DNA from 4 places in the Bradyrhizobium sp. CCBAU 11361 genome. Region 3 is predicted to be linked to each of the others. Evidence: riboswitches for the same ligand, from Rfam matches in the RefSeq annotation. Region 3 holds a riboswitch; each other region holds the start of a gene.
What was found. A riboswitch is a leader RNA that binds a small molecule or an ion and turns the genes downstream of it on or off. The one in region 3 is predicted to bind cobalamin.

Region 1 (7,158 bases), on a different contig from region 3:
CAGGTCGACGCCAAGCAGATGGCAGAAGCCCGCGGCACGCTGGAACACATCGATGCCATCCGCGACCAGTTCAACCAGAAGTTCGATGCGATCCGCGCCGACATGCTGACACAGGTCTTCGCCGCGACGTCGCAGGTGATCGGTCACCAGCGGCAGGCGATCGTCGTTTCGGGCATCGTGACCTTGCTCGCTGCGATTGTCGGATTTGCCTTCGCGCTGCTGGTGTCCAGCGGCATCACGCGGCCGGTGCGCCTTTTGCTGGCCGGCACCCGCGAGGTCGAGGCGGGGCGGTTCGACAAGACCATCGCCGTCTCGACCCAGGACGAGATCGGCGAGCTCGCGGCCGCCTTCAACCGCATGATCGAGCAGCTCAGGCACAACGAGCGCATCCGCGAGACCTTTGGCCGCTACATCGATCCGAAGGTGGTGCAGGGCCTGATCGAACGGCCCGAGGTCGCCATCGACGGCCAGCGCCGGGTGATGACCATCATGTTCTGCGACATGAGCGGCTTCACCTCGATGAGCGAGGGCATGACCCCGCGCGGCCTCGTCAAGGTGATGAACCACTATTTCACGGTGATGTCGGTCCCGATCAGGAGCAATCGCGGCGTCATCGACAAGTATATCGGCGATGCCATCATGGCCTATTGGGGCCCGCCCTTCATCGAGGAGGACGAGCCGGCGCTCCTGGCCGGCTGTGCCGCCATCGACATGGCCGACCAGGTGCCCGCGCTCCAGAGGCAATTGCCCGATCTGCTCGGCATCCGCGCCATGCCCGTGCCGTGCGACCTGCGCATCGGCATCGCCACCGGCGAGGTCCTCACTGGCAGCATCGGCTCCGAGCTGATGATGAGCTTCACCGTGATGGGCGATGCCGTGAACCTCGCCTCGCGGCTCGAGGCCGTCAACAAGGTCTATGGCACCCGCATCCTGATCGCGCAGGCGACGGCGGATGCGATCGGTGAGCGTCTCGAATTGCGCGAGATCGATCGTCTGGCGGTCGCCGGCCAGAGCGCGCCGCAGGCGATCTTCGAGGTGATGGCGAGGGCCGGCGCGCTCACCGCTGCGCAGGACGGCTTGCGCGCGCACTTTGCCGAAGGTCTCGCCGCCTATCGCGCCCGCCGCTTCGACGAGGCCCGCGCCGCCTTCAACGCGGCGCTCGAAGCCGTCCCCGGCGACGGCCCCTCGCGCACGCTGCTGTCCCGGATCGCGCAGTTCGAGGCCGATCCGCCGGGCGAGGGGTGGGACGGCGCCTGGCGGCTGGAGCAGAAGTAGGCCCCGCGCGGGAAAAATTGATTCTACTCGATAACGATGTTCGCCCTGACCTATTTCCCGGGCTTAGGTTGGCCGTCCTTGAGGCGTTTGATGGGGACACGCCGATGACCGAACTTGAGGACAGGCTGGAACGGTTCGAGACGCTCACGGCCGAATGCGAGCTGATCGCCAAGCTCGCCACCGACAGCAGCAAGCGCGAATTCTATCTCAAGCTCGCCGAGCACTATTACCAGCTGGCGCGCGAGACGCGGGCCGCGGTCGCGACCAGCGTGCGGCCTGAAGGCGGCTGCAATCCGATCTTAACATTTGAGACGCATCCTCTGAGGGCGTGAGCGTCGCGATTCGCGATGGGAATGCCGGGGCTCGCTGCAATGCAGCGCGTTCCGGTGATGTTGCTTTGCCGGTGTCTTACAGGGCAATCCCATGCGTCTTCTTGCGGTGCTCATCCTCGCGCTCATGACGGCGGCCTGCAACCAGGAGCAGGACATCACCGGCTCGACCGCAGCCTGCCCGGTGCGGAACTACAGCTCTTACAATCCCCGCGACATGAGCCAGTGCGTGGCCGCCTGCAAGGCGTGCGACCATGGCAACACGGTGACCTGCACCACGTCCTGTACGCTCAAGGGCGCGCACTGAGCTGCCAGGGATCGCCGGTCCTTCGGGCGTCGAGGGGCTGACGGTGTCGGGGCACCGGAACGATTCACATGACATAATCATTGGTAGGAGCAGGCAGGACGCGGAGTCCAATGGGAATGGGTATGCTCGATCCCGGCCGGTTTCTGGTGTCGTGCTCGCAGTGCGACGCATGGCCGATGGCGGCCAACGTCAAACGCTCGAGCTGGTCGGCGTCCCCGAGCGAGGTCCGCTTCGTGTGCCCGCGCTGTCGCCGCGAGGAGACCGCGATCGTCTCCGCCTCGGGCGAGTTGACGCCGATCAGGCGCATCGACATCCCGCCGCGCGAAGTCACTGTGGCCTGGGCCCAGGCGCAGCGCCCGAGAGGCCGCACATAGGCGGCCGGCGCATTGCTCGATCCCGTTCGGGAACCCGGCCGATCGTCGGACGTTTCCGCCCCAACATCACCTATCGAGGCCGGGCGAATGATCAGCGAGCATTTCGACACCCGCACACGGATCAACATGAAGCTGGCGCTGGATCGGATTTGCCGCAATCGCGCCGTGGGTGAGGATCATGCGTTCCGCAAGTCGGTCGCCGAGAACATCATCCGCTGCGCGCTGACAGGCCGGACCGGCATCGGTCAGCTCGTCGATGCCGGCGAGCGGGCGGTGGTCACGACGCGCGCGGCGCGGAAGCCTGTCTGATTGTGTTTGCTCGCGTTTGCAGCTCATCGTTCCACCGGTCGATTGACTCCCCGTATGCTCGCCCCCTAGATTGATCGGTGACGGTTCTCCTCATGGAGATCAAAAGGGAACGTGGTGCGAGATTGTCCCGACGCCGGGATTGTCCCAACGCCACGGCTGCCCCCGCAACTGTAAGCGGTGAATCTTTCGTCATATGCCACTGGGAATCTCGGTCCTGGGAAGGCGACGTCAGGTAACGACCCGCGAGCCAGGAGACCTGCCGTCAGCCGTGGTCACACGCGAAGATGTCGGTCGGGGAGTACAGGCATTAGCTTCACCGGAGCAATCGATCGCTCCGCCGTAGAGCCTCGTTCGCTGTGACGTGCCACTGACGTCATACCGAGGTTACAATTGTGTCCCGTATTGTCTCTGCCGCCAGGCGCCTCAGCGCCGGCCTGTTCGCGCTCGTCTCCCTGCACTCACTCGATCTGTCCACCGCCTTCGCGCAGCAATCGGCATCACCGGATCTGCTGCCTCAGGTCGAGGTTGCATCGCCCAAGCCGGCGGCAGGCGCCGTGCAGTCGCCGCCCTCCCAGCCGAGGTCAAGCCAGCGGCGCGAGCCGCGCCAACCTGCGCTGCCGGTCGTCGCCACGTCCGCAGCCCCAAGCCTCGCATCGCCGCTCGTGATCAGTCCGACCGGCGTTGCGACGCCGGCAGGGCAGGTCGCGAGTTCGATCACCGTCGTGACCGAGAAGGACATCCAGACCCGGCAATATCGCACCGTTCCCGACGTGCTGAACACCGTGCCGGGGCTGAACGTGGTCCAGACCGGCGGTCCGGGCGGACAGAGCTCGGTGTTCATGCGCGGCACCAACTCCAATCACACCAAGGTGTTCGTCGACGGCATCGACGTCGGCGATCCCTCGACGCCGAACGGCGCCTTCGATTTCGCGCATCTGTTGACCGCCGACATCCAGCAGCTCGAAGTGCTGCGAGGTCCGCAGAGCGGCCTCTACGGCTCGGACGCGATCGGCGGCGTGATCTCGATCGTGACCCGGAAAGGCGAGGGGCCGCCGCGCGCGACCGCCTCGATCGAGACCGGATCGTTCAACACCTTCAACCAGACCGCGGGCCTCAGCGGCGCGCAGGACAATTTCAACTATGCGCTCAGCGTCGCGCATTTCCATGCCGGCGACGTCCCGGTCACGCCGCTGCAACTGCTGCCGCCGGGACAGAAGGCCAACGGCAACAACTACGACAACATGACCTACTCGACCAAGCTCGGGCTCGACATCAACGAGAACTGGTCGGTCAACAGCGTGGTCCGTTACACCGATGCGACGCTCCTCTTCACCGGCGACGGCGGCTTTCCCAGCGTGCCGAACGCGACGCAGACCCGGCACGGCGTGCATCAGCTCTTCAATCGCCACGAGGCGGTCTGGTCGGTGCTCGACGGTCGCATCAAGAGCTATTTCGCCGTGAATTACGCCAATCTGCGCAGCGACGATATCGGCCCGGCCGACCTCGTCTCGACCATCACGACCGGCGAGCGCATCAAGTATGACTGGCACAGCGTCGTCGCGCTGGCGCGGGGCAACAATCTGGTGTTCGGCGCCGAGCAGCAGACCGAGCGGATCGACACCACCGGCTTTGCGGTCGAGAACGGCAACAAGGCCGGCTTCATCGAACTGCAGTCGGAATTCGCAAAACGCTTCTTCCTGGTCGCCAATATCCGCAACGATCACAACGACCAGTTCGGCGAGCACGCGACCTACCGCGTCGCGCCGGTGCTGATCGTGCCTGTGACCGAGACCAAGCTGAAGGCGAGCTACGGCACCGGCTTCAAGGCACCGACGCTCAGCGAGCTCTACCAGAACTTTCCCGATTTCGGCTTCTTCGGCAATCCAAACCTGAAGCCGGAGCAGAGCGAAGGCTACGATGTCGGCTTCGAGCAGCCGCTGTTCGACGACCGCATCAGGTTCGGCTCGACCTACTTCCACAACAGCATCACCAACCTCATCACCACCAACGCGACCTTCACGTCCTACGCCAACGTGAATCTCGCCACGACCGAGGGCACCGAGAGCTTCGTCTGGGCGCAAATCACCGAGCGTTTTGGCATCCGCGCCGATTACACGTTCACCCGCGCCGTCGATGCCGGCACCGGATTGCAGTTGCTGCGCCGGCCGAAGGAAAAGTGGAGCGCGACCGCGACCTGGAAACCGATCGATCCGCTCACGCTGTCGGCGACCGTGCTTCATGTCAGCGACTGGCGCGACGTCACGCGGGACGGATCGGTGTCGGGCATCACGGCGCCCGGCTACACGCTCGTCAATCTGCGCGGAGACTATGCGCTCAACGACCAGGTCAAGCTGTTCGCGCGGGTCGATAATCTCTTCAACACGCACTACCAGAATCCGACCGGCTTCCTCGCGCCCGGGCTCGGTGTGTTCGGCGGCATCCGCATGGCGAGCTTTGGCGTAAGATAGCAGGGATCATGGGAGCCATCGCATGACGACAGCCGATCCGCGCATGGACTTGCTCGCAGGCCAGCTTGCCGATGCCGAGGCCGGCTGGAGCATCGGCACATTCGGGGCCATCGCCGAGTTCACGCGTGAGCCCGGCGAGGCCTTCGACATGGAGCGGTCTCGCGACAGGGCCAGTGTCGTGACGGACAAGGGCGGGATACGCATCGTGTCCCATCCCGACCTGCGCCTGATTGCGTCGGAGTCGCCGACCACCGAGAGCTGGAGCCATCGCGTCGCACTCTGCCTCCCGTATGAGGCGAGTGCGATGTGCAGGCGCACGGAGTTGACCGAAATCGGCCCGGACCGCGAGGCACTGCGCCGACGGGATCGCGATGGCATCCTGTTCGATCTTGGCCTTGGCGCGTTGCAGATCGACGCCTGCATCCGGGTCGGCGACGCCGACGCCGTCGCCGCATTGAGGCGCCGCACGGGCCGATCCGTGTTCGCAGCCGAAAGCGACGTCATGCGGATCATCTTCGCCGCCGATCCGCACCGCGTTTTCATCAGCAGGATGGGGCGGGCCGAAGTGTTCCAGCCGATCCCGCCGCCGGGCGGGCGAAGCCCCGACGGCCCGCACACCCATGTCCTGCCAAAATTGCTCGCGCATGGCCGCACCCATGCTGCGACCGAGCCGCTGCCCGAGGGCTGGATTCCTTGTGCGCATCTCTATCCGGCCCATCCGCTCCGCGATCAGCTCGGCCGCAAGCGCGGGTTTCGTCCGGACCATCACGCTGCCTTTCAGGCCGTGCTCGAACGCTACGGGCTGCCGGAGCTGACGGCATTCAAGCGGAGTGTTGTCGAGGCCGTGGCGGCCGGCCGGGGACCTGAGACGGTGACGGTCCCGTCCGATCGCACGGCGCGCGCCAACATCCGGGTGGCCGTGCGGCAGTTGCTGGAGCTGGAACCGCGCGCGGCGGCACTCGCGGCCTGGCTGGCCGTGTACGACCCGCGCGATCCTCCCGAGACCGAAGACCCCATGGAGGCCCTTCACTGAGCCAGACGTGCTGCCGTGTTCCCGCAAAGATGTGCTACAAATCCCACAAGGAGATCGTTCCATGACTGTCACTATCCTGCCGCCCCATGCCGACCGTTTTCGCCTTCACCCGGTCGCGCCGCGCCTTGCGCCGATGTTCGGCTTTGCGCTGCTGACGGTGTCATGCGCGCTCGCGAGCTTCGCGCTCGCCTGCGCAACGCCGTTTGCGGCCTTCGCGGTCGTCGCGGCCGCGATGCTGCCGCTGCGACCGGCGCTGCTCGTCGTCACCGGCGCGTGGCTCGTGAACCAGTGCATCGGCTTCGGCGCGCTGCACTATCCGATCGATGGCAGCACGATCGCCTGGGGTTTTGTGATCGGCGCTGCTGCCCTTGTCGCGACCGCGGCCTCATCGGCCGTTCTTCGTATGCTGCCGCAGGGCCGCACGCCGTTGATGCTGGCGATCACATTCGTCGCCGCCTACGCGGCCTATGAGCTCGTGCTGCTCGCCGCGACGCCGGTCCTCGGCGGAGAGGGCGCCTTCACCGCGGCCATCGTGGCGCGGATCGGACTGACCAGCGCGGTCTGGCTCGCCGGCCTCGTCGCCGCCTGCGAGATCGTCCGCCTGGCCGATCCGTTCAGGCGCAAGGGAGCGATGTCGGCCTGAGCGCCATCGCGTTCCGCTTTGGCGTAGCCCGGGTGAGCGCAGCGATACCCGGGACCGCTGTAGCTGGTGGCAAGACCCGGATGTCGCTTCGCTCATCCGGGCTACAGACTACGAGACCTTGCGTTGCCCGACGGGCAAAACACCCCCGCGATCGGTCAAGCCGCTCACGCGAAAATATTCCACTTTACCGAAATTCGGAATTGCCGTATGTGTCGCCCATCCCGGCTCATCCTTGAGGGGCGATCATGTGGTCGTCATTTTCGCGAGCCGGGCTTGCGGTGGACGCGGCAGCGTCGGGCGCGAGAGGTTAAGGGCAGGGCGGATTGCTCTCCGTGAGCCCAATACTTCGTGCGGACGAACGGCGCTGACAGGTTCGTCTCGCCAGCAGGTTTCCGGCTCCGTCGACAGGGCTGGAAAAAC
Region 2 (7,158 bases), on a different contig from region 3:
CTCGAAGTGCTCCATCATTTGAAAGGAGGAACGGGGTGGATTTCAATGCAGTCGGCTCGGCGACTACGAGCCCAGAGCCCGACACACCGCGACCGACGACGGACACCACCGGCTTTGAGCGGCAGCTCAGCAACACACAGGCTAGTGCTCCGCCAGATGGAGCTGCTCCTCCAGTGCTGCAGGGCGAGGCTTATTCGCCATATCTGGACGCTGGCCATCCCTATTCTCCATATCTGGATGCTGGGCAGCCCTATGCGCCATACCTGGATTTAGCGCTCCGCTATTTGCCAGACTTGGGTTGGCAGGATGATCTGTATACGCCCCCTGCGGCCGATGCCGAGCCAGAGCCGGAAAACCTCCCGCAACATCTCTCGCAGCAAACCATCGCTCAGGCCATCGAGGAACATCCTGGTTTCGATCAAGATCTGATATGGCAGAATGTGGAAGTCGACCCGTCGCATTCCGAGCAACCGCACGTGGAGGCATCGGAGGCAGAGCCATCGCATGCCGGACCATCGTGCGTCGCCCCATTGCGGCCTGAACCATCGCACGCCGGCCCCTCTCACGCCCCGCCATTGCAAGCGGGACCGCCTCAAGCTGGGCCTCCCGATATGCTGAACGGACATCTCGCCAAGGATTACTGGGTGTTCGCTGGTCAACCAGCCACAGGCGCTCAAATCGACATGCTGGAGCGCAGCGGAGTGAAGCCGAGCAAGCACGACCCAACGCAGGTTTTCACCATGCTCGGCGTGCCTCACACAGCCGAATGGAGAGAAGAGGGCTTCATTCGTCTCACACCGTCGCTAGACCCGACTCTTTGGCCCGAAGGTATGGAGGAAGACCGACCTGCAGACCCGGAAGATCCGCCGATTCACTAGCGGCTGTAGCCGAGCCACGGCAGGGTCATCTTCGAGGGCCGACAGAGCGACCTTGCCGACGAGCACCTGATGAAGGCGATCGGGCCGGCGGCTATTCCGCGGCCAAGCTCCTCTTTGAGGGACATTTCAGAATTGCAATGGTCACGGCAGCGTCCAATCAAAGGCCGACCGACCCGATTAAGCCAAAGTTCGATATGGATGAGATCATTGTTCATATGGACGCGCTAGAAACAAACGCGCTGGCGCTAAAGAGGACAAAGTCGGTATAGCGCGTCCAGCGACATCCCGCGGGGATTCTAGAAGATCGCGGGACGGTCATGTCCTCGACGACAAAGGTGAGAGTGCGTTCTGAAATAGGATAGGCGCGTTCTGACCGCGCAGGTCCAACATTCGAACTGCTTGCCCCGCCTGCCGCTTGTCCTGCCCTGTTGGCAGACGTGAGCACCCACAATGCAAGGACGCGAGCGATTGATAGTATTGGCGTGACTGCAACGGCTCGCCCTCATGGGTCAACTATCACAGCTTCGGTAGGCTGGATTAATGTCACTGGTCGAGCTTTGCTCCGCAAGCATCAGCGGACTTCTGCGAAAGTACGAGCATTATCAGGATCGCGCTCCAACAAAACGCTGTTGCGGTCGTCCTGCATACGGCCGAAAGCCGCCCACCCCCTCTTCGCCATCCCAGCTGCCGCGGCTCGCCCCTTGGAGTACTCCGTAGCGCGCTGTTCGAAGAAATTGGCGTGCTCGACCCCATTCAGGATCTCGACTAGCCATGGCAACGGATGCGGCCGGAGCTGGGTAAACCCGCTCTCTCTGGCCTCGAAGAAGCCGAAGACCGGGGTAATTCCGAGCTGGGTCAGTCGCCAATCCGCGACATAGCGGACATAAGCGTGGATCTGCTCAGCCCGCATGCCCTCGATTTTGCCGAGGCCGAAGGCGAGATCAACGAAGTTCTCCTCCAGCTTCACCATGGTCTTGGCGACGTCGATGATGTCGTTACGGACGGAGCGCGTCACCACGCCGGTTTCGCGGTGCCATTCGTGAAATAGCTTGATGATCCCTTCGCAGTGGAGACTCTCGTCGCGCACAGACCAGCTTACGATCTGTCCCATGCCATTCATCTTGTTGTGGCGCGGAAAATTGAGCAGCATGGCAAAGCTCGCGAACAACGCCATGCCTTCTGTGAAGGCGCCGAACATCGCAAGGGTGCGAGCGACGTCAGCCACGGTATGGACGCCGAACTCGTGCATGTAGTCCGCTTTGGCGCGCATCTGCGCATAGTCGCGGAATGCCTCGAACTCGGTCTTGGGCATGCCGAGTGTCTTGAGCAGCAGCGCATAAGCGTCAATGTGGACGGTCTCCATGTTGGTGAACGTCGCCATCATCATCTGCACGGTGAGCGGTTGGAAGATCGGGATGTAGCGCTTGAGATAGTTGTCGCCGACCTCGATGTCCGACTGAGTGAAGAAACGGAATATCTGGGCGAGCAGCGCGCGCTCGTTGGCGGTGACGCGGTCCGACGCCCAGTCCTTGAGATCGGCGCCGAGCGGCACCTCCTCGCCCATCCGATGGGTCTGCTGCTGCCGCTTCCAGAAGTCGTAAGCGATCGACGTCATAGGTGCCGGTCGAGTCGAGGAGGCCGACCCGTCCCTTGCCGATCAGTGAGCGTGGATCGACTGACGAGAGATCGATCACTGACATGAACCGATCGCCGCTCACAGTTGCGGGGGCAGCCCCGGAGCAGCCGTTCGGCGCACCGGGTTCCCTCTTAGCTTCGGTCCCACAAAATAAAGGACAGAAGACCGAGACAGATCCACATCTAGGCGGCACCCGACGAGATTCGTCAAGCCTTCCGTTGCGGGAGATCAAGCTCCCGAGGGCAAAAGGACACCGTCAAGCTAACGAATGGAGCGGCCGAGAACTAGAACACCAGCACGTTTATCGCTCGCGCTATAGCCTCCCGCTCGAAAGTGATCGGTCCCGCGTGGGCTATATTCCTGGTTTTTACTTCGGCTTGCGCATGGTCGAGCCAGAGGTCCATCCCTCCGAAATATCATCGGCTGCGGCGCTCTGTTGGCCAGAATGGCTTCGTTCTCGACCTCCTGATCCAGCCCAGAACGGGGCTGGCGCGCAGCGTAGCGGCTTCTGACCTGTCATGGCTCTAGCGCGACCTGCAAGCCCTCGGTGCCTTCAACATGAACGTAACGGGGGCCGATCGGCCGCCCCCTGCCGCTGGCGACCGTGACAATGTTTTCCAGAGGAGTGGCGCGCGCATCGGCCTCAGGGCGAGACAAGATCAGATCGGCGTGAAACAGCCCTTCTGATTCAAGGCCGGTCGCATCAACGCCAAGAGCCGCCAAGCTGGCCAAACAACCTTCAAACTCTTCAGCATCGCGAAAGCGGCGCTGGATAAATGTCGCGCCGTAAAGACGTTCCGTCACAAGGCCACGGTTCGCGAAGGTCGAGGCCAAAGACTCAAATGGAAACATTCGTAGCACGAAGGAGATGATCCATGGACATCTCTCGGTCGCATCGAGAATTTTTCTGAACGTCTTCTCGGTAATATAGCCGATGCAACCCGTCGACATGATAACATCCGCAGAGCGCAGAATTTGCGCGCTGTCTGTCGATAGCGCGTCTTTTTCAAGGTCAGCGACAATGCCCTGGTCCAGGAGGCCAACGTTTGTTGCATAGCTAATCGCCGGCGCCGACACGTCCAAGCCGATAAACCGCGCCAACCCGACATCGGGCCAAGCCGCATAAAAATTGCGATCGAGGCGCACCAGTGTCTCAGAACTGATCGCCCTCATTTCGCGCCGAGCGTAGCGGTGACGCAGGCCCCCGAAGGTCAGTGGAAAGCGATGCACTGCTGCGTTGATGCCGTATGAACATCCAATATCAAGAACGACAGGCTTAAGACCGGTTGCGGAAGCTTTCGCTGCCAGAATTTGTCGCACGACCGGCTCAGCCACGTCCGGGATCATATAATCCAAGTCGCCCAGGACAGAGAAGTATGCCCTTGGATCATCCAAAGCATAAATGTCATCAAAGATCGCTTTAGACCGATTGATACACGAAAACTCTGTTCGCACCCAAATGTCTCCCATCTCATTTTGCAACCCGGTCGCCGGCTGCTACTTCCAAGTACTTGACGACCTATCCCAGAAGTTTGGCGAGGTGCAACCCCATCGCGTCTTTTTTTGGCTCGCATCGTGAGACAGAGGGCGGGCCTCCTTATTGCAGCGTACGAGAAGACAAATTGGCGCCAAAAGCGATCCTCAGAGTCGCGGCACTTTTGTGGGAGCTCGAAGACCTATTGAACTTCGAACGGCAGCGACTGCGATAATTACGGGCTAAGCGCGCAGGCTTTCGTAGCCCCATCAACGTGATACGCTTGCGCACGCGCCGGAAAAATCGTTCTGCAGGGTTAGAAAGAATCAAAATCAGCCGCGCCGCGTCTTCGCAATCTAGGCGCTTGACATTCAGAACCGCGAACAAGAACGGCAAGCGCGAGGTCGATTTCGTCGCATCTGCTGCATCTTGCCATGGACAGTTGGCTTGGGAGATCTGTCCTTCGATTGCCTGCTGGACCGCATCGCGGCGGTTGAACGTGGCGACTTTTATGATGCAACAGAATTTCGCCGAGCCGGAATTTAATATTCGCTCACCAAGGGCTTGCCCCCGGACGGTCTTTTCGCTGACAGATGCCCAGCCGATCCACCTTTCGTGTCGTGCCAGCACAGTCCTTTGCACATCGACATTCCACGAGGCAAATCAACTCAACATCAGTGATCGCAGAATTTATCAGAGACGCGATCTTCGTCAGCTTCTCGCAAGCTGCCCCTGCTATCAGAGAGCAGGTCATCTCGCGGCGACGCCGCTATGTGAGTGTTACGACATGGACGCAGGCGCCGCCGATATCGCAGCGACAAGGCCAGAGGCTGGCGCAGACCCCGACACCGCGGCGAACGGCGGCAACCGCTCGCCTGCGGCATTGTTGCAGCAAGCTTTCGAGAAGGCGCTCGTTTCCGTCGCCACGCAAGTCATAAGCGACTCCCAGTCGGATATGGATGATGCCATGAGCGAGCTGGATGAGGGGTGAGGCGGGATGGGGATACATCGGGCCCGCTGTTTAAAACGAGCCCGATTGGACGAAGCAAGTGGGACTTGGTACCTGCAGCAAGCCAGACGCGCCTTCAGCGATGCTCCAAATGGCTTGCCGGCAAACGCTGCTGCGACTTTTGGTCTTCCGCAGCGGCAGACCTGCACAGCAAGGCCGAAGCTCCACCGGCAAGCTCCTTGCTATCCCGCCCAAGAATGACGATACGAGCGCTCTCAGCAAGGGGTAATGAACGATAGCACGCAAGCCGTGCAACATTTCCCTCATTCGAGGATCGATTGCGCTCGCCAGGCTGTCCTTGTTCAGATCCGCGGCTGACCGCGAACCTGTCTGCTAGAGAGATCTCAAGGACTTTTCCTGAGGGCCAGCATCGTTGGCGCTCAGAGCGTGAGGGCTCTCCTGCGTATGCAACTCGTGCGCCTTCGCCACAGCATTGGAAGATGTTGCCAGTACTTTGTCCTGCCGTCACGGGCTGCTGTTGGCCCGGTTGGGGCCAAAGCTTTGACTGCGCGATCGTCGGACGCGAGCAGCGATTCTGGATTCATAGGCGGCAGCACCTGCTATTCTCATCGTCGCTTGCCGAACATGAGAAGCGGGCGCTAGCGCCGCCCGCTTCACAATTTGTCCAATTGATGGACTCGGCCTCACGCAACCCGCCGCAACATCATTTCCCGCATCATGGTCTTGAAATCCGGCGGCGCGTCCGGGTTCTCATTGTGGTCGATGACCGACTGCGTCACCCTGCGTCCGGAGTTGTCAACCCATCCCTGATTTTGCTCGTGGATTGTCTGAGCTCCATCAGATGTCAGCTGATCAAGGGTTCGGCCGGCATTGGATTGGGTCACCTTCAGATTGTTCTTTCCATCCTTATCATCACCGAGTCCCTCGACAACCATCGCATTGTCGCCGTTGGTGATGGTCAGCTTTGAGGAAATGGTTTTGCCTTTACCAAAATCGACCGTGTCCACGGTAATCTTTGTGCCGTCATCGAGCTCTAAGCTCATGCCTTTCTTGAAGTCGAAGTCATCCTTGCCGTCGCCATTCGCATCGACGTGAGGATCGCCGTGGATCTTCGTGACATGGCCGGTCTGATTGTTGCGAACGGTCCAGGTGCCGTCCTTCTCATCGGCCGTGATCGTATACTTATCACCAAGGTTAATCGTCGCCTTGCCGTCCTTCACCTCATGCGACCAAACTGGCGCCGGCTGAGGCGACTGCGCAGGAGGCTGAGCGACCGCAACCGGCACCATCGCGAGAGGCGGCGGCGGAGGCGGAACGAAGAAGACGGGGCTCGCACAGTCTGACGGCGGACTTGCATACTGGTAGTTGCCCGGTCCGCGCCCCTGTTCACCCGCATTGATACTCGCCTGATTTACCGTGCGTCCGGCGCCATCGACCCAGCCCTGGCCGCTCTCATGGATTGTCTGAGCACCATCGGCTGTCAACTCATCGAGGGTCATTCCAGCATTGGACTGCGTCACCCTCAGGTTGTTTTTGCCATCCTTAGCGTCGCCGAGCCCTTCCACAACCATCGCGTTGTGGCCGTTTGTAATGGTAAGCTTTGAGGAGATGGCCTCACCATTGCCGTAGTCGACGTTATTGACGGTAATTTTCGTGCCATCGTCGAGCTGGAACGTCATATCTTTCTTAAAATCGAAGTCGTCCTTGCCGTCTCCGTCGGCGTCGACGTGGGGGTCGCCATGGACCTTCGTGACATGGCCGGTCTGGTTGTTGCGAACTGTCCAGGTGCCATCCTTCTCGTCCGCCGTAATCGTATACTTGTCGCCGAGATTGATCATGGCCTTGCCATCCTTGACCTCATGCGTCCACACCGGATCCACAGGAGGCTCAGAGCTCTGATTCGGCTGACCCACCAGCATGGTGGGAGGGGGCGGCGCCATCATGTACGCCTGGGTAGTAACGACGGCTGGAGCCACGGCGACGGGAACGACACTTGCAACGACCGAACCGACCAGGGCTGGCGAAGCTACCGGTAGGTACTGATAGCTCACCGGGGCATGCTGCCCCAACAAGGCGTTGAAAGCAGGAGCGACAACCGCGCCTTCCGGCACCACTCCGTTCATCGTCGAATCGAGCGCGCCGACCACGGGAAGACCGGCCACGGGAAGATACGGCATTTAGTTCACTCCTGTTGCATTGA
Region 3 (7,158 bases):
TCGGTTTCCGGCAAGTCCTGGACGTGGACGAAGGCATCGGCCGACGCGAGCCGCTGTTCGATGCCGGCGCGATCGGGCCTGATCGCGCCGTCAGCGGAGAATGCCCAGGACGACGCCGACAGCCAGGCTTCGCCGGCCGCATCGCGCGTCTCAGGCGTGAAGGCATCAGGGATCGCCGAGAGACCGACGCCGTATTGCCCGGGGCGCGGCGCGAACACGCGGGACGCACGGTGGCGATACGGATTCTCGTCGCCCTCCTCCTCGCGCGCGGCGAGCGCCTCGGCCGCCGCCTCGAACAACTGGGCGAGGCCGGAGAAGACATCGCGGAACAGGCCCGACAGCCGCAGCGTGACGTCGATGCGGGGACGGCCGAGCTCGGCTGGCGCGATGATGTCATAGCCGGTGACGCGGCCGGAGGCGTGATCCCAGCGCGGTGCAAGCCCCGCCAGATGCAGCGCCATCGCGAACTCTTCGCCGGCGGTGCGCATCGTCGCCGAGCCCCAGAGATCGATGACGAGGCCCTTCGGCCAGTCGCCGTGATCCTGCAAGTGGCGGCGAAGCAGCTCTTCCGCGAGCTTGATGCCTTGCGCATGCGCCGACGGCGTCGGCACGGCGCGCGGATCGACGGCGAAGAGATTGCGTCCCGTCGGCAGCACATCCTGACGCCCGCGATAGGGCGACCCTGATGGCCCCGGCGCGATGCGCTTCCCCGCGAGTGCGGCGCGCAACGCGTCCCGCTCCGCTTCGCCGCAGGCGCCGCGGCCGAATACGTGCAGGCCGTCGCCGAACTGGCTTTCCTTGAGATCGCAGACAAAGCGATCGATCCGCGGGATCGCCTCGGCTGGTGCTGCCGATGCATCGAGGCCGAGGTCGTCCTCCAGTCCGGCCGCGCGCGCCTCGTCGCGGATCGCGGCGATCAGGCGCTGGCGGCGGGCGGGATCGAGACCATCGGCCGTCGAATATTCGTCGAGGAGCTGTTCAAGCCGGCGCAAGCCTTCCGGCACGGTCGAGCTTGCCAGCGGCGGCGGCAGATGGCCGATGGTGACGGCGCCGATGCGCCGCTTGGCCTGCGCGGCCTCGCCGGGATCGTTGACGATAAAAGGATAAATGACAGGCAGATCACCGATCAGGGCTTCCGGCCAGCAGCTCGATGACAGCGCCACGGATTTTCCGGGCAACCATTCCAGCGTGCCATGCGCGCCCATGTGCACGACAGCATCACAGCCCTGCTCGCGGAGCCAGAGATAGAACGCGGCATAGGCATGCCGCGGCGTGCGGGCGAGATCGTGATAGTCGGCGTCGCGCGTGGTTGCATCGCCGCGCCCCGGCTGAACCGCGATGATCGACTTGCCGCATTGGATCGCGGCGAAGTGGAACGCGCCATCGCGGCAGCTCGGATCGCTCTCCGGCGCGCCCCAGGCTTGCGCGAGATCATCCTGCAAGGATTGCTGAAGACGCGAGAGCGCCGCGCGATAATCGGCGAGGCTCCAGGTGAGTTGCTGCCTCAGCAGCGTCTCGCCGAGCGCATGAACCGGCGCGAGATAGAAGCCAGTCTCCGCGAGATCTGATACCAACGCTTCGACCGAGGCCAACGCGTCGAGACCCACCGCGTGCGCGATCTGGTGCGGACGGCCCGGATAGTTCGACAGCACGATCGCCAGCCGCTTCTCGCCGGCCGGCTTCACCGCGAGCTTCTGCCAGGCTGCGATACGTGCGGCAACGGCCTTCACGCATTGCTCATCAGCCCGATGCGCAAGGTGCGAAAACTGCAAATCGGGATCACGTTCCGCTGCCGACTTGAAACTCACCACGCCCGCGAACAGGCGACCGTCGACCTCGGGCAGCACCACATGCATCGCAAGATCGCCGGGCGACAGGCCGCGCAGCGATTCCGCCCAGTCCTCGCGCCGCGCCGTGGAGAGCGCGACCTGGAACACAGGACACGATGCAGCATCGAACGGTGTCGTGCCGTCATCGCCGACCGCGGAGAACGCGGTCGCATTGACGATCGCGGCCGGAGGATCTTGCGCAAGGTGTGCCCGCAGCCAGTCCGCAACGCCCGCGGCCTTCAGCGAGGTGACGAACACGCCATAGGCGTCAAATCCCTTCTCGCGCAGCGCGGCAATCAGCGCATCGACCGGACCGGTGTCCGCGGCGGTCAAGTACGAGCGATAAAACGTCACCAGCGCGCGAGGCCTGCCTTCGCCGTCCGGTATCGCCACGATGACGCCGCGCGCGGGATCATAGAAGCCCATCTCGGGCACGGTCGTCTCGCCGACCACTGGACCGGCATAGAGGCCCGAGGCCAGCGCAAGCTGCGCGATCGCCGCTTGCGCTGCGACCGGACCACCGGTGTCGCAGAGCACCTTCAACCGGCGCAGCGTCGAGACCGGCAGAGTCGAGTATGCATCGAGCCGTGTGTCGTCGCGGCCATCGGCCGGCAGCACGGCGAGCACGATGCCGCGCGCCTTCGCAAGTTGCTGGAGAGCCGCGAGTCCGTAGGGCCAATAGGACTCACCGCCGATCAGGCGGACCAGAATGCCGCGTGCCTGGGCCAGCGTGCGCTCGATGTAGGTGTCGATCGAAAGCGGATGACGCAGTTCCGCGAGATTGGCGAGCCGCAGCGACGGCAGGCTGTCGCGGCCTCGCCGCCAGCCGGCCGCGAACGCGGCCAGATCGGAATCCGAGTACGAGAGCACCACGAGATCGGCCGGGTCCTGGCCGATGTCCCTTGGCGTCGCGGTCTCTTCCAGACCGCGGCTCTCGCGGAAGACGACGTGCATCAGATGCCAGATCCTGAAAGACCAAGTCCCGCTCTTATCGCGGCCTCGTCGATATCGCCGTGCTCGCCGATCACGACGAGCTTTGACTGCCGCGCGATCGCGCCCCAGGGCTTGTCGAACTGGTGGCGCACGCGCTCGCCGACGGCCTGGAGCAGCAGGCGCATCGGCTTGCCCGCGACCGCGATGTAACCCTTGACGCGCAGCACGTTCTGCTCGCGCGACAGGCGCTGAACCGAGGCGACCAGCGTGTCGATATCCGCCACCTCCGGAAGGTCGATCACGACGGAAGCGAAATCGTCGTGCTCGTGCTCCTCTTCGCCGTCGTGATGCGACGGGCGCGCGGCGAGATCATTCTCGGCGGCAGCGCCGAGGCCGAGGATGACGCGGGCGTCGATCGCACCATCAGTGATGGGGAGCATCGGCACGCGGCGCGGCATCTCGGCGGTGATGGCAGCCTTGGCCGCTTCGAGTCCGGCCGGGCCGGCAAGATCGGCCTTGGTCAGCAGCACGATGTCGGCACAGGCGATCTGGTCCTCGAACACTTCCGACAGCGGCGTCTCGTGATCGAGATTTTCGTCCGCCGCGCGCTGCGCTTCCACCGCGGCCGGATCCGGGGCAAAGCGTCCGGCGGCGACGGCCTCGGCATCGGCCAGCGCGATCACGCCGTCCACGGTGATGCGCGAGCGGATCTCCGGCCAGTCGAACGCCTTGAGCAGCGGCTTGGGCAGCGCGAGGCCCGAGGTCTCGATCAGGATGTGATCGGGTCTTACGGGCCGCGCCAGCAACAGCTCCATGGTCGGGATGAAATCGTCGGCAACGGTGCAGCAGATGCAGCCATTGGCGAGCTCGACGATGTTTTCCTCCGGGCAATTGGCATCGGCGCAGGACTTCAGGATCTGGCCGTCGACGCCCTCGCTGCCGAACTCGTTGACGAGCACGGCGAGCCTCTTGCCGTTGGGATTTGCGAGAAGATGCTGGATCAGCGTCGTCTTGCCGGAGCCGAGAAAGCCGGTCACCACCGTGACAGGGACTTTTGCGAGCGAATTCATTCGGCGGCCTCCGGCACGACGGCAATGGGGGGAATGCGGGCAAGCGACTGCTTGCGGAAGATCTCGGGGCGGCTGCGCCAGGGCACGAGGCCGTCGGGCGCGGCCGCATAGGCCGCGGCGCCTGCGATCACGTCGCGCGCGTTGGCATCCGACAGGCGGCCATAGACATAGGACCAGCGGCCGGGCGCGCTGAGCGCGACCGAGCAGCCCTGGTTACAGGCCGACAGGCATTCGACGGGAACCACATTGACACCATCGGGCACGCCGGCCTCCAGGATCGCACCGTGAAGGCGCTTGCCCGGAGTGACTTCGCCCTCGCCAGGCGTCTCGCCGGCGCGGCAGGTAATGCAGACGTGAAGTGTGACGGTCATCGCCTCTTCCAGAATAAACAGCGGGAGGCGAAGAGGCCCACGAACCGATCTTGCGAGGGTCCGTTTCCCCGTCGCGGAACACCCCGTCCGCCGGTCCAAAAATCGTCCGCGCTGGCAGGTCTCCCGGCTTGCGGAGCAGGGTTTTGCCCTTCGATCCCCGCCTTCCCGATCCCGTGAGGGGTCAGTGGCTTCGGGCATCTCTCCGGTCACGGTCGCGGGGGCGGCTGCATTTTGGACCCAAATCTTGCCGATTCGGACCCTATCGCATTCCCTCTTCGCCTGTCATAGGACAGGAACCAACGCCGGGCCACCATTTGCCCCCGGCCGCCTCTTGTCAAGCCGAAGGACCAGGTACGATGACGCCTGAACCGGATACCCAAACGGGCGAGGAAACCGACGCCCGCCACGCTCAAAAAATGGCGAAGAAAAAGGCCGCCCGCGACAAGATCATGGCCACCAAGAGCGGCGAAAAAGGCCTCATCATCGTCCATACCGGCGCGGGCAAGGGCAAGTCGTCCTCGGCCTTCGGCATGATCGTGCGCTGCGTCGCCCATGGCTTCCCCTGCGCGGTGGTGCAGTTCATCAAGGGCGCCTGGGACACCGGCGAGCGCCGCCTGCTCACGGGTCATTTCGGCGATCTCTGCCAGTTCCATGCGATGGGCGAAGGTTTCACTTGGGAGACGCAGGACCGCGCCCGCGACATCGCGGCCGCGCGCGCCGGCTGGGAGAAGGCCAAGGAGCTGATCCTCGATTCGAACCTGCGCATGGTCGTGCTCGACGAGATCAACATCGCGCTGCGCTACGACTACCTCGATATCGCCGAGGTCGTCGAATTCCTCAGCACGCAAAAGCCTGCGATGACGCATGTCGTGCTCACCGGGCGTAATGCCAAGGACGAGCTGATCGAGATCGCCGACCTCGTCACCGAGATGACGCTGGTGAAACATCCGTTCCGCTCCGGCATCAAGGCGCAGGCCGGCGTCGAGTTCTGAAGATACACGCGATGGCGCGCGCATTGATGATCCAGGGGGCCGGCTCGGACGTGGGCAAGTCGCTCATCGTCGCCGGTCTCGCGCGCGCCTTCACGCGGCGCGGCCTGCGCGTGCTTCCCTTCAAGCCACAGAACATGTCGAACAATGCGGCCGTGACCGTCGATGGCGGCGAGATTGGCCGCGCACAAGCACTGCAAGCCCTCGCCGCCGGCGTCGAGCCACACACCGACATGAATCCGGTGCTTCTGAAGCCGGAGACCGATGTCGGAGCGCAGGTCATCGTGCATGGCAAGCGCATCGCAACTGCGCGTGCGCGTGACTATGCGGCGATGAAGCCACAGCTGATGGGCTCCGTGCTGGAGAGCTTCGAGCGGCTGAAGGCGCGGGCCGATCTCGTGCTGGTCGAAGGGGCCGGCAGTCCCGCCGAGGTGAACCTGCGCAAGGCCGACATCGCCAATATGGGCTTTGCCCGAAAGGCTGATGTGCCGGTTGTGCTGGTCGGCGATATCGACCGGGGCGGCGTCATCGCCCAGCTCGTCGGCATCAAGACGGTGATCGACCCTGACGATGCCGCGATGATCCAGGGTTTTGTCATCAACAAGTTTCGCGGCGATCCCACGCTGTTCGATGACGGCTACAAGCTGATCGAGCAGAAGACGTCCTGGCGCGGCTTTGGCGTGCTGCCCTGGTTTGCGCGCGCCGGCGAGCTGCCGGCCGAGGACGCGCTGGGCCTCAGCGACGCGCGAAAGCCGGGCCAATGCAAGATCGCCTGCCTCGCGCTGTCACGGATCGCCAATTTCGACGATCTCGATCCGCTCAAGCTCGAACCCGGCGTCGATCTCGTGATGGTCCGTCCGGGTGAAGCGATCCCCGGCGACGTGAGGCTCGTCATCATCCCCGGCTCCAAATCGACCCGCGGCGACCTCGCCTTCCTGCGCGCGCAGGGCTGGGACATTGATCTCCTGGCGCATTATCGCCGCGGCGGCCACATCCTCGGCCTCTGCGGCGGCTATCAGATGCTCGGACGCAGCGTCGCCGACCCCGATGGCATCGAAGGCCCTGCCGGCGACACGCCGGGCCTCGGACTTCTGGATGTCGAGACGGTGATGAGCCCGCAGAAGACGCTGACGCGTGTTGCGGCCGTGCACGCCGCCACGGATCAACCGATCGAGGCCTACGAAATCCACATCGGCCGCACCGACGGGCCGGATCGCACGCGGCCGTTCGCGACATTGAATGGCGAGCCGGAAGGCGCGATCTCCAGCGACAGCCGTGTGCAGGGCAGCTATTTGCACGGCCTGTTCACGTCCGATGATTTCCGCAAGGCGTATTTGGCCAAGCTCGACATTCCCGCAGGCGACGAGCCTTATCATGCCAGGGTCGAGAGCGCGCTTGACGCGCTCGCCGACCACATCGAAAAGCATCTCGACGTCGAAGGCCTGCTTTCGCTAGCGCGCTAGGACCTCGGCAAGGCGCGTCCATTCGGCTTCGCTGCCGGGAAGCCCGAGCCGCAGCCATGTCGGTTTCTGCGTGAAGACGCGCGACCAGATCTGGCCACGCGCGAGCTGTTCCTGCGCTGCAAGTGCATCTGGCGTCTCGTAGAGACGGAACAGCGGCGTGCCGCCGACGAGCGTCCAATCCTTTACTTGCGCCATGTCGTCGAGACGGGCACAGTCGCGCACAAGCCGCGCCGAGGTGGATTTCGCCCAGGCATCGTCGCGCAATGCGCGGCAGCCGATCGCGATCGCGGCCCCCGAGACCGGCCATGGCCCCGACATCGCGGCGATCGCTGCGATGTCGGCCGCGCCACCGATCGCAAACCCGAGCCGCAGGCCAGCCAGACCATAAAACTTCCCGAAGGACCGCAGGATCAGCAGCCCCGTTCGATCCGCTTCCGGCGCAAGCGACAGCTGCGGAACGGCATCGGCAAAGCTCTCGTCGATGACGAGACGGCCGACGCGCG
Region 4 (7,158 bases), on a different contig from region 3:
CCGAGTCGTGTCGGGTTCGAGATCGCCATCACTTAACTGGCCTATTTTTGGCGCAGGACCACACTCACTTCTGAGTAGCACCCTATTGGCACCCGCCACCTTCAAGTTCGTGACGTTCTCTAACTCGTCCGCTCATAGAGCTCAAACACAGGCCCAAGCCGAAACTGACTATCGGTGGAACCGGTCGACCGACGACTGCCTTAATCAGGGTCCCAATCAACAGTAGCCGCTCATGCATTCGTACGTTTGCGAGATCCTTGGAGCCCGGTTTTTCGTATCGCCGCGGTGATCAAGCATATCGTTTCCAGCCAGCAGCGCTCCAATTTGCGGGTGGCCCCCGCGGCGACCGCCGGCATCACTGCCCCTCGTTGCCGACGTGCTCATGAGCTACAAACCTTCGTGTAGACTTCTAAAACTCAGGCTATACGGTCGCATACCACAGCATAATTGAGCTTACGCTGAGCTTGTGCTTTAACTGGGCTCAGATTTTCGGCGAATGTCCTCGCCGTGATCGAACCGTCGGCTGTCCTCCCTCCGCCGATGGAAGTCGGCGCGATGCGCCAGCGGTCGTTCCTCCCAGACTTTCCTTCCGCCCGGCCCGCCAAGGCCGGGCATTTTTTTGCGTTCCCAAGGCTCCCTCGAGATTATCGAGAGCGCAAATGACCACAAGCGGATCAGCTTTGTCGAGAAAAGGCCCAGGCCCGCGATCAACGGCCTAGCGGATCGGATGCAGCGCGCAATTCGCGGGCGGCAGCGACCATGTTCGCTAGCGCCGGCCGAACCTCCTCCCATTTGCGCGTCTTCAGGCCGCAGTCCGGATTGACCCAGAGCTGCGAATCCCGCAGCCGTGCCCGAGCCAATGCCATCAGCTCCTTCATTTCGCCCGTCTCGGGAACACGTTGAGAGTGGATGTCGTACACGCCTGGCCCGATCTGATTTGGATATTCGTAGTTCCTGAACGCGTCGAGTAGTTCCATTTTCGAGCGCGACGTCTCGATCGAGATGACATCCGCGTCCATTGCAGCGATCGCACCCATGATGTCGTTGAACTCCGAGTAGCACATATGCGTATGAATTTGCGTTTGATCGGCGACGCCAGATGAGCAGATGCGGAAGCAATCCACGGCCCAGTCGAGATAAGCCGTCCACTCCGATCGACGCAACGGCAATCCTTCGCGGAGTGCAGCTTCGTCGATCTGGATCATGGTCGCACCAGCGTTCTCGAGATCGCGGACTTCGTCTCGGATCGCGAGCGCAATCTGGCGGCAGATCTCGCTTCTGGGAATATCATCGCGAACAAAGGACCAGTTCAAGATCGTCACCGGTCCGGTCAACATCGCCTTCATCGGCTTCCTGGTTAGTGATTGCGCGTAGCGCCACCACTCCACGGTGATCGGCTTCGACCGCAAGACATCGCCAAACAGGATCGGTGGCCTGACGCAGCGCGAGCCGTAGGATTGCACCCATCCGTTCGTGGTAAATGCGAAGCCGGCGAGGTGCTCGCCGAAGTACTGCACCATGTCATTGCGCTCAAATTCGCCGTGCACGAGGACGTCAAGACCGATATCCTCCTGCCAACGTACGGCGCGCGCAGTCTCCTCCTTGAGGAACCGGTCGTATTGCTCGTCGCTCATCGCGCCTCGTGCATGCGCTGCACGGGCATTCCGGACCTCTGTGCTCTGCGGAAACGATCCGATCGTCGTGGTAGGGAAAGCCGGTAGTCCGAAACGATTGCTTTGGATCTCGGCACGACGGGCAAATGGGCTGGCGCGCCGGCGCATGGTCTGGTCGATCGCTCTCATCCGGACAGCGACATTGGCATCACGGATTTTCGGGGAAGTCCGGCGGACAGTCGCGGCACATTCCGACTCGGCAAGAGCTAGCGCAGCATTCTGATCGCCTGCGAGTGCCCGCGCCAGGGTTGCAAGCTCATGCATCTTCTGAACCGAAAAAGCAAGCCAACGCTTGACGTCGGAAGCGAGTCCGGTCTCGAGTTCAACATCGACCGGCACATGAAGCAGCGAACAGGATGGGGCGATCTGTACACGATCCTTGCCAAGCTTCGCAATCGCGGGTTCCAGCCGCTGGCGGAGCGACGACAAATTCGACCGCCATACATTCCGGCCGTCGATGACACCGAGAGACATGACAAGATCACTTCGGCCGCCAGCGATGATCTGATCCAATAACTCTGGCGCTCGAACCAGATCGAGGTGCAGTCCGGCAACTGGAAGGCTCAAGGCGGTGTCCAGATTGTCGCCTAGGTCGCCGAAATAGCTGGCAACCATGATCTTGATGGCCGGCCCCTCCTTCGCGAGCCGGTTATAAGCATGTAGCAAGGATTTTCGCGCCACCTCGCCCAGATCAAGAACGAGGCAGGGCTCGTCGAACTGAACCCACTTTGCCCCGCGTTTGGCCAATTCCTGCAGGACCTCGATATAGACCGGTATCAGATCGTCCAGTAGCGAGAGTGGCTGGAACGCAGGATCGGCACTCTTGCCGAGCTTTAGGAATGTGACCGGCCCGATCAGGACAGGGCGGGTCTGGAAGCCAAGGGCCTTAGCTTCCTCATACTCCTCGATCGGCTTGCGAGAGCACAGTCTGAAAGTCTGTCCCCCGTGAAACTCGGGGACCATGTAGTGGTAGTTGGTGTCGAACCACTTGGTCATCTCCTGCGCGGGTGCGCCAAATCCGCGCGGTCCGTGACCGCAACTCGCATCCTGGTCGTCGCATTGTGAACCGCGGGCCATGGCGAAGTACGTCTTGAGCGAAACGGACTCGGCTTTCGAGGCGTAGATGCCCGGGATGGCGCCAACCATGACACTTGTGTCGAGCACCTGGTCATACAGCGAGAAATCGTTCGATGGAATCACCGTGACGCCGATAGAATTCTGACGAGCCCAGTTCGCGGCACGCAGGCCAGCTGCGTCCTCGAGCAACTGCTGTTCGCTGCTTTTTCCGGCCCAATAGCTTTCGAGAGCGCGTTTGAGCTCGCGCCTTGGACCCATGCGTGGCGTTCCGAGCGTGGCAACCGGAAGGGAGAGAAGAGACATAGCGTTAACCCCATGTTGGGGGCAAAGGCCATGGCGGACGCAGGCAGGGGAAGTCGCGCGTGCGACGGCTGCTTAGCGCACCACCGGGACACCCCGCCCGCGGACGAATAGATGTCGGGGCAGGTCTCCTGGCTCGCGGGTCATCGCTGCTGTCCGGCCTTCCCGAAGCCGCGCAGGCTTCAGTGACATCGTTGGACAGCGGCTCGCCGCTCACAGTTGCGGGGGCAGCGCCGGCATTTTCACCGGCTTCCCTCTTAGCTCCGGATCAAATGCAAACCGGAGAACCTCGACGAGTTGGATTATCGGCAAGAGAACTCTTCCGTCAACCTCTCAGATTATATCTCAAGCTAACGCTGCGACATCTGCTACGGGAATGACGTGCATCTCTTTCGTTGACCACGATGTAGAAGCGCTCTCCAATCAGCGATGTCGGAATGACCATCGGAGCTGCGTGCGCGTGGGGCCGCACGCCAGATCGGTGGAAGGGGCAAATGCGGCTTGCGCGGTCGGGACTGCTGCCTCGAGCAGAACGCATTTGATGCGAGTCCCGGCTTCCCAGCGGTTCATCGAGCACGTCCGCCATCCAACCGCCTTCTCGACCAACAGGATCCGTATTGAATAGGCCTAAGACACCTGGCGAAAGTCAGCAACATACCGGCGAGCATGTTGATTTGCGGTGCGAGCCAGACTCCAAATGCTCGGCGTAAAGATCGGCTTGGCGTCGTTGGCCATCGAGTGCAATCCGCAGCTGACTGAGGCTGCTCTCGACTTCCGGAGGCGCCGCATATCGCGAAAGGAGCGCCAAACGCGCCGCGGCCCCGTGGCCACAAGCGCCCAAAGGCATGGCAGAGATCGAAAGCCCACATTCCTGCAACCGAACCAAACGGTTCAATGGCGGCAAACGTGCTCCGAATTCTCATCAGGAACTTGGCACCGAAGCGTTCCCCTGCGCCGTCGAATATCCGGTGCGGGACGAGGATGGGTAAGCCGCGATGGATAGGCTGAATGGAACGATCGAAACGTGTGCAAGTCGGAAAGTCGACAAAGAAGACACAAAACCGGTAAGAATTTCCGTCTGTTACCTGGCACGAAGAATGCAAGTCATCGGCATGCCCAGGCCCTCCTGCTGGGCATGTCCAGCACAGCAAATCCGGGCTGTCGCTGGCGACTGAAGTTAGCGGCGCGTGACATAGAGGGGAGCGCCTGCTCGCGCGGGACACCATCGGTCGCCCCGTCGCGTCGACGCTAACTTATTGCGCTCGCGCATAACAGGTTGAAGGTTGCCCGCCTTGAAGACGTGTTGATGAAAAACCAGATAGGCCGACGGTTGTGAAGAAAATGTCTGGAAGACGCGCGCTATGGTTTTGTCTTGGTCCATCGCTGATCTGCCTGGTCGGACTGGCTGCGACGAGCAACAGTGTTCGTGCCAACGAAAGCGCCCTCGTCGAAAGAGTCAAGTCCACGTGGCGAGCGCAAGACGGTGAGACGATAGAACACATTCTCTCCAACGTCTCGAAGGTCGCACAGTTCGTCCCTCGAACGTGGGGCGTTGCTGAAGGATTTGACCGAGATGAATATGTTTTCGTTTCCTGGACCAGGCACCGGGACAATAAATCAGACGAACAGTACGTTATCACCTGGAAGATCGCATTCGACGGAACGATTCAACTTGCGTCGACCTATGCAAAGCCGATGGAATTGGGCTGGCGCGCCCTGGCGCTCTCGTTGATCGCCAGTGAAGTCGCGGATGGCGAAAGGGACGCAAATCATCGCTTTCTGCATGACCTGGCCAACTTCAACTTTGTCACGACCACGCGAGGTCCGCTCGGCAATCTTCTGCGGCAGGGCCGCTGCACTATCGTCGAACCTGTTGGAGTGGACTACTTGCCGAAGCCGAATGATAAGCCGACCGAGAAAGGGGGTCTGTGGCGCGTTCTGCTTTTGGTGAACTGTAATATCCCCGGGCCCCGCTTTTTTACTCACAACGGGGTCATCATTTTCGAGAAGAGCGAAGGATACGATTGGGAGCCGCAATCCTTCTTTGCCAAGCGTATCGCGGCGTTCCCTCCCGGCTCCTGGTTCGATCGCATAGAGCCAAAGGAATGGGAAGAGTTAGACGGGCGCGACAGGCCTCGGTAAATAGTCGCGCAGAGCAGGATCGCGCCGCAGCTCTTTGGGCGCCGAGCGCCTCAGAGCAACTGCAAAACATATGCGCTCCAAAGTCGCGGTGTTTACGCCTTCGCAACAGTCGCGAGCCTTCGGCCCGTGATCGGAGCGCGCGCAGAACCTATTTCCCTGACCCGTTCGCGGGCTCGATTTTGACAACGACAGCGTTCACGAACGACACGGTCGTGCCGTGGCGCCGCTCACGATGTTGAAGTCACTCGTTCCAGGGCCTACAAGAAGGACGGTCAGGCACTCGTCGCACAAAAGAACGGAGCTATCGTTCGCCGCCTGGTGGGCTACGGGCGGCAGATGACGGGCTGCCCCAGCGAGGCCTGTTCGATATGGGTGATTTGCCGATGGGACGCCGCCCGTACGGATGATCAACGATACACGGTGAACTTCAAATTCACGTTCAAGGAGGGCAATGTCCTGCCGTCGCCCGATGAAGCCGGCCATTTTGTACGAGGGCCCGGTCGGATCAGCTGATCTGCTGGGCGAGCATAGAGCACGGCCCGATCGAGCGTCGACGATCGATGATGCTTGCTTCTCAAGAAAAGCGGCAGTTGGTCCGCGTGGCGCGTCAATATGCGGTCAGTACCACGAAAGAGCGGCCGCCCATCGGGCAGCCTGGGTCATGAACAATCCGGTCCGATTATACGAACGGTGCGGCAGCACCACGTACGATTATGTGGAGCTCGGAGGTGCGAAAAGCCATAATGTGATCGGTATCAACGACCATCCGGCTGGCTGTACGAAAGAGAGCTCCAGGTTTTGCAGGGTTTGCGCAACGAGATTCCGACTCATTTACGCAGCGAGGGGTGAGCTGAACTCCTTGGCGCCTTTGTCCAAACCGGTCAGAGGAAGCGAGACCATATTTCTACATCGGTCTTTTCGCGACAAGAATTTTACGACGAACTGTCATCACCGTCGTCGAAACCGTCGGCAGCCTTCTGTCTGCCGATGCAGGTTGGCACGAAGCGTAGCAAGGTCGCTCCTCCACGACTGACTTGCGCTCGACCGCCGAAAATTCACAGGCGCTTTTGTTCAAGCGCGTGAGAAACAGCGTTCCGAGGTCCGGCTTTCTCCTGCATCTTCGAGCGATGGGGATCTCCTCCTCAGGTCGTCAGGGTGCAGTGCGCGCCGACTGAGAGAGACCGGCGAGCCTCGAAGGATACCGAGACACGCACACCGTAAGAAATCGCTTGAACCTCACGCTGCGTCAGGTCGTAGGTTGGAAATCACGACCAAGCTTTCATAAAGCACACGTCGAACGATGCTGGCCCAATAACGGACATGGTGCGGTCAAGCAGTCGAATGTGGCGGCGCCGGATCGTGCGTGAACATGGACCAAGAACGAAAGGTTAGTGTCGGGATGAAACACCGCCGAATGATGGTCGCATTGCTCGCCGTCATGACATCTCCGGCTTGCGCGGCGAAACTCAGCGACGCTCCGCGCATCCTCGACGGCAATACGATCGAGATCGAGCAAACCAAAATACGGCTCTCAGGCATCGAAGCTCCTGCGACTGATCAGATTTGCGTCGACGCCCACGGCCGGAAATGGGCTTGCGGTGTAGCGGCTCGCGACGAGCTTATCAAGCATTCAAAAGGACGAACGTGGGATTGTCATACCACAGGAGTTGATGAGTACAGGAGGTCACTCGGCACTTGCTTCATTGAAGGCGAGAATGTGAACGCCTGGATGGTACGCTCGGGCTGGGCACTTTCGTCGGGTCGATCTAACCCTAACTACGCCATCTATGAGTTGGTGGCGAGCACAGCCGATGTGGGGCTGTGGTCGGGGGCGTTCATCGCGCCTTGGGACTGGCGTCGCCGCAACAAGTCGACGATCATCGTCGGTGCGAGCTCGGTTCCGATCAACGCTCGGGAACTCCTGCTCGGTTCCACTCTGTTATCGGACCCGCCCTCGCCCGAGTGT

Region 1: another riboswitch for cobalamin. It lies ahead of XI08_RS36325 (TonB-dependent receptor domain-containing protein); the one in region 3 lies ahead of XI08_RS01420 (DUF1636 family protein).
Region 2: another riboswitch for cobalamin. It lies ahead of XI08_RS11720 (ribonucleotide-diphosphate reductase subunit beta); the one in region 3 lies ahead of XI08_RS01420 (DUF1636 family protein).
Region 4: another riboswitch for cobalamin. It lies ahead of metE (5-methyltetrahydropteroyltriglutamate--homocysteine S-methyltransferase); the one in region 3 lies ahead of XI08_RS01420 (DUF1636 family protein).

Annotation. Positions count from the first base shown of each region.
Region 1 is NZ_LBJZ01000195.1:165,004-172,161, reverse strand. It holds gene XI08_RS36350 (adenylate/guanylate cyclase domain-containing protein) at 1-1,275, shown strand, start outside; gene XI08_RS36345 (hypothetical protein) at 1,380-1,607, shown strand; gene XI08_RS36340 (hypothetical protein) at 1,699-1,911, shown strand; gene XI08_RS36335 (hypothetical protein) at 2,022-2,285, shown strand; gene XI08_RS36330 (hypothetical protein) at 2,298-2,594, shown strand; cobalamin riboswitch at 2,659-2,872, shown strand; gene XI08_RS36325 (TonB-dependent receptor domain-containing protein) at 2,984-5,062, shown strand; gene XI08_RS36320 (DUF6925 family protein) at 5,085-6,095, shown strand; gene XI08_RS36315 (hypothetical protein) at 6,157-6,738, shown strand.
Region 2 is NZ_LBJZ01000138.1:197-7,354, forward strand. It holds gene XI08_RS11715 (hypothetical protein) at 174-878, shown strand; gene XI08_RS11720 (ribonucleotide-diphosphate reductase subunit beta) at 1,450-2,430, opposite strand; cobalamin riboswitch at 2,527-2,699, opposite strand; gene XI08_RS11725 (class I SAM-dependent methyltransferase) at 3,031-3,969, opposite strand; gene XI08_RS11730 (hypothetical protein) at 4,272-4,979, shown strand; gene XI08_RS11735 (DUF1521 domain-containing protein) at 5,642-7,135, opposite strand.
Region 3 is NZ_LBJZ01000001.1:313,830-320,987, forward strand. It holds gene cobN (cobaltochelatase subunit CobN) at 1-2,783, opposite strand, end outside; gene cobW (cobalamin biosynthesis protein CobW) at 2,783-3,832, opposite strand; gene XI08_RS01420 (DUF1636 family protein) at 3,829-4,203, opposite strand; cobalamin riboswitch at 4,300-4,519, opposite strand; gene cobO (cob(I)yrinic acid a,c-diamide adenosyltransferase) at 4,560-5,195, shown strand; gene XI08_RS01430 (cobyric acid synthase) at 5,207-6,655, shown strand; gene cobD (threonine-phosphate decarboxylase CobD) at 6,644-7,158, opposite strand, start outside.
Region 4 is NZ_LBJZ01000172.1:13,539-20,696, forward strand. It holds gene metE (5-methyltetrahydropteroyltriglutamate--homocysteine S-methyltransferase) at 708-3,053, opposite strand; cobalamin riboswitch at 3,155-3,357, opposite strand; gene XI08_RS19045 (nodulate formation efficiency C protein) at 4,392-5,192, shown strand; gene XI08_RS19050 (thermonuclease family protein) at 6,607-7,158, shown strand, end outside.